DNA from 4 places in the Pseudomonas sp. G3-39 genome. Region 1 is predicted to be linked to each of the others. Evidence: predicted binding sites of a transcription regulator. Region 1 holds the regulator's gene; each other region holds the start of a gene.

Evidence for each region. Region 1 encodes sigma-54, which starts transcription at its own class of promoters, with help from an activator protein. Its sites were predicted from a motif close to ANTGGCATNNANNTTGCTNT; they were not measured.
Region 2: a site for sigma-54 is predicted at 740-759, ahead of ACOYXG_RS07160 (flagellar basal body rod protein FlgF). Genes of this name have one in related genera too.
Region 3: a site for sigma-54 is predicted at 1,239-1,258, ahead of ACOYXG_RS08360 (circularly permuted type 2 ATP-grasp protein). Genes of this name have one in related genera too.
Region 4: a site for sigma-54 is predicted at 1,354-1,373, ahead of glnA (glutamate--ammonia ligase). Genes of this name have one in related genera too.

The regions. Positions count from the first base shown of each region.
Region 1 is NZ_CP186497.1:894,771-896,947, reverse strand. Features, by position in the region: gene lptB (LPS export ABC transporter ATP-binding protein) at 1-37, shown strand, start outside; gene ACOYXG_RS03915 (RNA polymerase factor sigma-54) at 312-1,805, shown strand; gene hpf (ribosome hibernation-promoting factor, HPF/YfiA family) at 1,879-2,177, shown strand, end outside.
Region 2 is NZ_CP186497.1:1,585,238-1,587,414, forward strand. Features, by position in the region: gene ACOYXG_RS07155 (sigma-54-dependent transcriptional regulator) at 1-439, shown strand, start outside; gene ACOYXG_RS07160 (flagellar basal body rod protein FlgF) at 814-1,554, shown strand; gene flgG (flagellar basal-body rod protein FlgG) at 1,600-2,177, shown strand, end outside.
Region 3 is NZ_CP186497.1:1,833,495-1,835,671, reverse strand. Features, by position in the region: gene ACOYXG_RS08360 (circularly permuted type 2 ATP-grasp protein) at 1-1,206, opposite strand, end outside; gene ACOYXG_RS08355 (ribonuclease E inhibitor RraB) at 1,681-2,028, opposite strand.
Region 4 is NZ_CP186497.1:280,834-283,010, forward strand. Features, by position in the region: gene glnA (glutamate--ammonia ligase) at 1-1,259, opposite strand, end outside; gene thiI (tRNA uracil 4-sulfurtransferase ThiI) at 1,588-2,177, shown strand, end outside.

The DNA.
Region 1 (2,177 bases):
GAAGGAAGTGTATCTGGGCCACGAGTTCCGCCTGTAAGCACCAAGGCACTTGGCCAGCCTCCGGGTGCTGTATCGATGAAGCAGGCTTTTATACGCTTTTATTGTTACAGCGCTCTAGGCAGACACGACGCCTCAAAGATGTTCACCGTGCTCCGACGCGATGCGTCAACAAAGTTTTATACGCTTTTATTGTTACAGCGCTCTAGGCAAACACGACAGTTTCAGGCATATAATTTGCTTAAGTTTGGCGCTCCGGCGCCCTGTAGTGGATGGCGCATGCGCGCCGGCGAATAAGGTGTTAAGCCCCTGCCATGAAACCATCGCTAGTCTTGAGAATGGGCCAGCAGCTGACGATGACACCGCAGCTGCAACAGGCCATCCGCCTGCTCCAATTGTCGACCCTGGACCTGCAACAGGAAATCCAGGAGGCCCTGGAATCCAATCCGATGCTCGAACGCCAGGAAGAAGGCGACGACTTCGACAATACCGATCCTTTGGCCGACAACGCCGAACAAAAACCCAACACCGACATTCAGGAACCGTCCTATCAGGAAGCCGCCCCGACGGTGGACAATCTGGAAGATGGCGAATGGAACGAGCGCATTCCTAACGAACTGCCCGTTGATACCGCCTGGGAAGACGTCTACCAGACCAGCGCCAGCAGCCTGCCCAGCAGCGATGACGACGAGTGGGACTTCACCACCCGCACGTCCGCCGGCGAAAGCCTGCAAAGCCATCTGCTGTGGCAATTGAACCTGGCGCCGATGTCCGACACCGACCGCCTGATCGCCGTGACCCTGATCGATTGCATCAACAATCAGGGCTACCTGGACGAAACCCTCGAAGAAATTCTCGACGCCTTTGATCCGGAGCTCGACATCGAGCTGGACGAGATCGAAGCCGTTCTGCACCGCATTCAGCAGTTCGAACCGGCCGGTATCGGGGCGCGCAACCTCGGCGAATGCCTGCTGCTGCAACTGCGTCAGCTCCCGGCCAAGACCCCGTGGCTCAACGAAGCCAAACGTCTGGTCAGCGATTACATCGATCTGCTCGGCAGTCGCGACTACAGTCAGTTGATGCGGCGTATGAAGCTCAAGGAAGACGAGTTGCGTCAGGTCATCGAACTGGTGCAAAGCCTCAATCCGCGTCCGGGCTCGCAGATCGAATCGACCGAAGCCGAGTACGTGGTGCCCGACGTCATTGTGCGCAAGGATAACGAACGCTGGCTGGTCGAGCTGAATCAGGAGTCAGTGCCCCGTCTGCGGGTCAACGCGCAGTACGCCGGTTTCGTCCGTCGCGCCGACACCAGCGCCGACAACACCTTCATGCGCAACCAGTTGCAAGAGGCACGCTGGTTCATCAAGAGCCTGCAAAGCCGCAACGAAACCCTGATGAAGGTGGCCACCCAGATCGTCGAGCATCAGCGCGGCTTCCTGGAGTATGGCGATGAAGCCATGAAGCCGTTGGTCCTGCATGACATCGCCGAGGCGGTCGGCATGCACGAATCGACGATTTCCCGGGTCACCACGCAGAAATTCATGCATACCCCGCGCGGTATTTATGAACTGAAATACTTTTTCTCCAGCCACGTCAGCACCTCCGAAGGCGGTGAATGCTCGTCGACAGCGATCCGCGCGATCATCAAAAAACTGGTTGCGGCGGAAAATCAGAAAAAGCCGTTGAGTGACAGCAAGATCGCTGGTTTACTGGAGGCACAAGGCATTCAGGTGGCTCGCCGCACCGTCGCCAAGTACCGCGAATCCCTCGGGATCGCGCCTTCGAGCGAACGCAAGCGGTTGATGTAAGCCACGTTACAGCGTTCCAGTGGCAGGCTTTTCGGCCTGCCGCTTTATGCACTGGCAACGAAGGAGAAGCTGTATGCAAGTCAACATCAGTGGACACCAACTGGAAGTGACCGAACCTCTGCGCACCTACATCAACGAGAAACTCGAACGATTGGAGCGCCATTTCGACAAGATCACCAACGTGCAAGTCACGATGTGCGTCGAAAAGCTCAAGCAGAAAATCGAAGCCACCTTGCATATACCCGGCAGCGAAGTGGTCGCCAACGCAGAAGATACCGACATGTACGCTGCGATCGACTCACTGACCGACAAGCTGGATCGCCAACTCAAAAAGCATAAGGAAAAGACCCAGAGCCTCCTTCAGGGCGCGAC
Region 2 (2,177 bases), 690 kb from region 1:
CATCCCGCCGCTGCGCGAATGCCTCGACGGTTTGACCCCGCTGGTGGAACACTTCCTCGATCAGGCCAGCCGCCAGATCGGCTGTTCGCTGCCGAAACTGGCGCCGGCAGCGATGGATCGCCTCAGTCATTACCACTGGCCGGGCAACGTGCGGCAGCTGGAGAACGTGCTGTTCCAGGCGGTCTCACTGTGCGAGGGCGGCACGGTCAAGGTCGAACACATTCGCCTGCCGGATTACGGCGTGCGTCAGCCGCTTGGCGATTTCTCGCTGGAGGGTGGGCTGGACGAGATCGTCGGACGCTTCGAGAAAGCCGTACTGGAGCGGCTGTACTCCGAACACCCGAGCAGTCGGCAACTGGGTAAGCGGTTGGGGGTTTCGCATACCACCATCGCTAATAAGCTCCGCCAATACGAAGTTGGTAAAGATCCCGAGAGTTAACAGCAACACTGTGGTGAAAAGAGCTTTTGTGGTGAGGGGATTTATCCCCGAAGGGTGGCGAAGCCGCCCCAAACCCGGCAAATGCGGTCCATTCGATACACCATCAATGGATGGATTGGGGCTGCTGCGCAGCCCATCGGGGATAAATCCCCTCACCACAGGTTCTTTTTCCATCTGCAACAATCGGGATTGCCGCCAAGCGGCATAACACCGCCGGTTTTTCGACTTCGATACATTTCCAATTTCCCCGCAAAACCCCGCAAGTCCTTTGTTTACCGGGCCGCAAGCCGCCAGAAAAAAGTTGGTCTGCAAATTGCTTATGGCTCAGCAGTACAGCGGTGGGCGGCAAACGTCCGGCATGCAGAGGAAAGAGTGTGGACAAGTACCTTTATGTGGCAATGACCGGCGCCAGTCAGAACGCACTGGCGCAAAAGGCCCATGCCAACAACCTGGCGAACATCTCCACCAATGGTTTTCAGCGCGACCTGGAGCAGGCGCGTTCGATGCCGGTGTTCGGTGACAGCTTTCCGGCGCGTGCGTTTGCCATGAGCGAACGGCCCGCCACCGACTTCACCGCCGGTTCGCTGGTGCAGACCGGGCGTGACCTCGACGTCGCCGTGACCGGCAACGGTTTTATTGCCGTGCAGAACCCTAACGGTGGCGAAAGCTACGTGCGCACCGGCAGCCTGAACATCGACGCCCTCGGCGTATTGCGCGCCGGCAACGGCATGCCGGTACTCGGCAATGGCGGTCCGATCGCCGTGCCGCCGGAGCAGCAGGTCGAAGTCGGTGAAGACGGCACCATCAGTATTCGTGCGATGGGCGAAGGCCCGCGCGTCATGGCGGAAGTCGACCGGATCAAACTGGTCAATCCGGACATCAAGAACCTCAACAAAGGCCTCGACGGCTCGATCTACACCAAGGACGGCCAGCCGGCGCCGGCCGATGCCAACGTCAAACTGGTGTCGGGTTTCCTTGAGTCGAGCAACGTAAATGCCGTGGAAGAAATGACCTCGGTGCTGGCCCTGGCCAAGCAGTTCGAGTTGCACGTCAAGATGATGAACACCGCCAAAGACGACGACCAGGCCATGGCTCGGGTCTTGCAGATCAGCTAATTATCAGAACGTCGCGCCGTAAAACAGGCGCACGAGGAGAATCGAATGCTTCCGGCTCTATGGGTTGCCAAAACCGGTCTGTCCGCCCAGGACACCAACCTGACCACCATTTCCAACAACCTGGCGAACGTCTCGACCACGGGTTTCAAACGTGACCGTGCCGAGTTCCAGGACCTGCTGTACCAGATCAAGCGTCAGCCAGGCGCTCAGTCGACCCAGGACAGTGAATTGCCGTCGGGTCTGCAACTGGGTACCGGTGTGCGCATCGTCGGCACCCAGAAAAACTTCACCGCCGGCAGCCTGCAAACCACCGAGCAGCCGCTGGACATGGCCATCGACGGTCGTGGTTTCTTCCAGATCCTGCAGCCGGACGGCACCACGTCCTACACCCGTGACGGTACTTTCCACCTCGACTCCAACGGTCAGATCGTCAACGCCAGCGGTTTCGCCCTGGAACCGGCCATCGTTATCCCGAACAACGCGCAGAGCTTCACCGTCGGCACCGACGGCACCGTGTCGATCACAGTGCCAGGCAACCCGGCCGCTCAGGTGATCGGCAACCTGCAAACCGCCGACTTCATCAACCCGGCCGGTTTGCAAGCAGTGGGCAACAACCTGTTCCT
Region 3 (2,177 bases), 940 kb from region 1:
CGGCTGCGCAATGTACGCGTGGGGCTTGGCCTTGATCCGCTCACGGAACGCATCGATCTGCGCCGTGGTTGACGCCGGCCCCACCAGCATTCCGTAACCGCCGGAGCCCTGGGTCTCCTTGACCACCAGATCCGGAAGATTGGCCAGCACGTGGGAAAGTTCCGAGGGGTTGCGGCACTGCCAGGTCGGCACGTTCTTCAGGATCGGTTCTTCATCGAGGTAGAAACGGATCATCTCGGTGACAAACGGGTACACCGATTTGTCATCCGCCACCCCAGTGCCGATGGCATTGGCCAGCACTACATTGCCCGAGCGATAGGACGACAGCAGCCCCGGTACACCGAGCATCGAGTCGGGGTTGAATGCCAGCGGATCGAGGAACGCGTCGTCGAGACGGCGGTAGATCACGTCCACCGCTTTCGGCCCGTCGGTGGTGCGCATGTACACCTTGTCGTCACGCACGAACAGGTCGGCGCCCTCCACCAGTTCAACGCCCATTTCTCGCGCCAGGAAAGCGTGTTCGAAGAACGCACTGTTGAAGCGCCCCGGCGTCAGCACCACCACACTCGGGTCGTCGATCGGGCTGGAGCTCTTCAGGGTGTCGAGCAACAGATTCGGGTAGTGGTCGATGGGCGCGATGCGCTGGGCGGCGAACAGCTCCGGGAACAGGCGCATCATCATTTTGCGGTCTTCGAGCATGTAGCTGACGCCGCTCGGCGTGCGCAGGTTATCTTCGAGCACGTAATAAGTACCGTCGCCATCGCGCACCAGATCGACGCCGGAGATGTGCGAATAGATGTCGCGGTGCAGATCCAGGCCCTGCATCGCCAACTGGTACTGCTCGTTGGCCAGCACCTGTTCGGCGGGGATGATCCCGGCCTTGATGATGCGCTGCTCGTGATAGAGGTCGGCGAGGAACATGTTCAACGCCTTGACCCGCTGGATGCAGCCACGCTCGACGATCCGCCACTCGCTGGCGGGAATGCTGCGCGGAATGGTGTCGAACGGAATCAGGCGCTCGGTACCCTGCTCGTCGCCATAGAGCGTGAACGTGATCCCGGCCCGGTGGAACAGCAGATCGGCCTCGCGTCGCCGTTGTGCCAGCAACTCGTCAGGCGTGTCGGCCAGCCAGCGGGCGAACTCCCGGTAATGCGGGCGGACCTGGCCGCCGGCATCGTACATTTCATCAAAATAGGTGCGGATCATGCCGTACTCCTTGTCACCCGGACCTACAGGCCTTCGCAAGGCCCGTGCCATCGGCATAAACGCTTTGATTTCAATCGGTTGGATAATCACGCCGCAAGCACCGCACCATTCCTGTGCGGCAATGGCCCCAACCGGATTGCCCCCGCTTCATTGCGACGCATTGCATCGCCTATCACCAGCATAGTCAGAGTTGATTTCACCGCTCGCACCGAGCTGCGGATAATCGGCGCATTCGCTGAAAACTTCCCCGGTGAAGGTTTCAGCTCCACTGATCCGGACTGCCCGCGCAGTCCCCGCAGGCCGTAACCCTGACCGGTTTCCTCTCCTTATCGGTCTTCCCTTTAGCCACCCTCTCCGGTGGCTTTTTTTTGCCCGGGATTCTTGTTTCAGGGTTTTGCCACGGACTATTCGGCGGCCAGAAACGACAACGGCCAACCCGAAGGTCAGCCGTTGCTCAATACCTGAAACCAGAGATCAGTTCAGACGATGGCGGTTACGCACCTCCTGCTTGACGCCCCAGCCCTCGATGATGCCGCCCAGCGGCTCGACCACGGCAGAGAAGCCCTGCTCGAAATCGCCAATGTCGTCATAGGTTGCGTACATCACTTTGCTCAGTTCCAGCGACCAGGCGCCATCGTCGCGCGCACTGACCTGGGCATTGATGGATTCACCACGAAATTTGCCTGCCGCCCTGCGCGCCCGCTCCTCGTCCGGGAAAATGGCGTAGAACTCGATGGGATGGAACCGGGAAAAGTCGAAACCGCCTTCTTTCATGCGGCGCAGAACATTGCTGCTGATGTCTTCTTGATAGGCTGTGCTCATGAATCGTCCCCCTCGGATAGATGGATAGACTTTCCGTATTCCCGCCCCGGGCCTTACAGGCCAAAGTACTTCGGCAACGTGGTTGCACGCGGGAAACAAGCATGTAGCTGACAAGACCAGACCTTAGCGATTGTTTCGCTGATCTCGCT
Region 4 (2,177 bases), 610 kb from region 1:
TCTTCCAGGGCTTCTTTCAGGCTGCCGCAAACTTGTGGGATCTCTTTCGCCTCTTCAGGCGGCAGGTCGTACAGGTTTTTGTCAGCGGCATCGCCTGGGTGGATCTTGTTCTGGATACCGTCCAGACCGGCCATCAGCAGTGCTGCGAAAGCCAGGTACGGGTTGGCAGCCGGATCCGGGAAGCGTGCTTCGATACGACGGCCGCGTGGGCTGTTGACGTAAGGAATGCGGATCGAGGCGGAACGGTTGCGCGCCGAGTAGGCCAGCATTACCGGAGCTTCGAAACCTGGCACCAGACGCTTGTAGGAGTTGGTGGCCGGGTTGGTGAAGCCGTTCAGGGCCTTACCGTGCTTGATGATACCGCCGATGAAGTACAGGGCGGTTTCGGACAGGCCGGCATAGCCTTCGCCAGCGAAGGTGTTCTTGCCGTCTTTGGCGATGGACATGTGCACGTGCATGCCCGAGCCGTTGTCGCCGTACAGTGGCTTCGGCATGAAGGTCGCGGTGCGGCCGTATGCGTCGGCAACGTTGTGGACAACGTATTTCAGAGTCTGAACTTCGTCAGCTTTCTTCACCAGGGTGTTGAACTTGACACCGATTTCGTTCTGACCGGCAGTCGCCACTTCGTGGTGGTGAACTTCAACGGTCTGGCCCATCTCTTCCAGTGCGTTGCACATGGCAGTACGGATTTCGTGGTCGTGGTCGAACGGCGGAACCGGGAAGTAGCCGCCTTTGATACCAGGACGGTGGCCTTTGTTGCCGCCTTCGATGTCCTGGTCGGACATCCACGAGCCTTGTTCGGAGTAGATCTTGAACATCGAGCCGGAGATGTCCGACTTGAACTTCACTTCGTCGAAGATGAAGAATTCTGGTTCTGGGCCAGCGAAGACTGTGTCACCGATACCGGTGGTCTTCAGGTATTCCTCGGCGCGGTGAGCGATGGCGCGCGGGTCGCGATCGTAACCTTGCATGGTCGACGGTTCGATGATGTCGCAAACCAGGATCAGGGTTGCGTCTTCGGTGAACGGGTCCAGAACGGCAGTGTCGTCGTCCGGCAGCAGAATCATGTCGGAGGCTTCGATTCCTTTCCAGCCAGCGATGGAGGAACCGTCGAACATCTTGCCGACTTCGAAGAAGTCGTCTTCCAGCGCATCGCGAGCCGGCATGGTCACGTGGTGCTGAGTGCCTTTGGTGTCCGTGAAGCGCAGATCAATCCACTTGACGTCATGATCTTTGATGAGTTGAACCGACTTCGACATAGTGTCCTCCGGGTGGCTTAGGGCTTGGTAGTGGATGCCCTTAATAGGGGTGATGCCGGCGCAGATACTCTGCCAAGGCAACCTGCCTCACAAGGGAGCAAATTGCATGCCAGTGCCCCAGCATGGGTTTTTTGCCCCAATTTCACGCTTTGAGCACCGCAAAGTGCCATAAGAGTGAAAATCTCGCCCCTTAATGTAGCGCTTCAAATCAGAAATGACCTGTTTTGGTGCAAGTGAAACCTTCTGCATATTAACTGGTTAAACCTTGAGCAATTTCCGCTATAATCCGCGCCCCCCTTTTTCGGCTGGCCCTGCGCGCGCTGTTTTCATGAAACTAATCGTAAAAGTCTTCCCCGAGATCACCATCAAAAGCCGCCCTGTCCGGATGCGTTTCATCCGCCAGCTGGCCAAGAACATCCGCGCCGTGCTCCGCGATCTGGACCCGGCCGTGGTGGTGAACGGTGTGTGGGACAATCTCGAGCTGGAAACCCGCGTTACCGACCCCAAAGCCTTGAAAGAGATGGGTGAGCGCCTGGTCTGCACCCCGGGTGTCGCGCATTTTCTGCAGATCGACGAGTACCCGCTGGGCGACTTCGACGACATCACCGAGAAGTGCAAACAGCACTACGGCGATGTACTGGCCGGGAAGATTTTCTCGGTGCGCTGCAAGCGTGCAGGCAAGCACCCGTTCAGCTCGATGGACGTCGAAAAATACGTCGGCAGCAAGCTGCGTCGTGAGTGCGGTGCGGCCGGAATCGACCTCAAAGACCCGGAAATCGAAGTTCGCATCGAAGTTCGCGACCAACGGTTGTTTGTCATCCACAGCCAGCACAACGGCATCGGCGGTTACCCGCTCGGCGCCCTGGAGCAGACGCTGGTACTGATGTCCGGCGGCTTTGACTCGACGGTTGCCGCGTA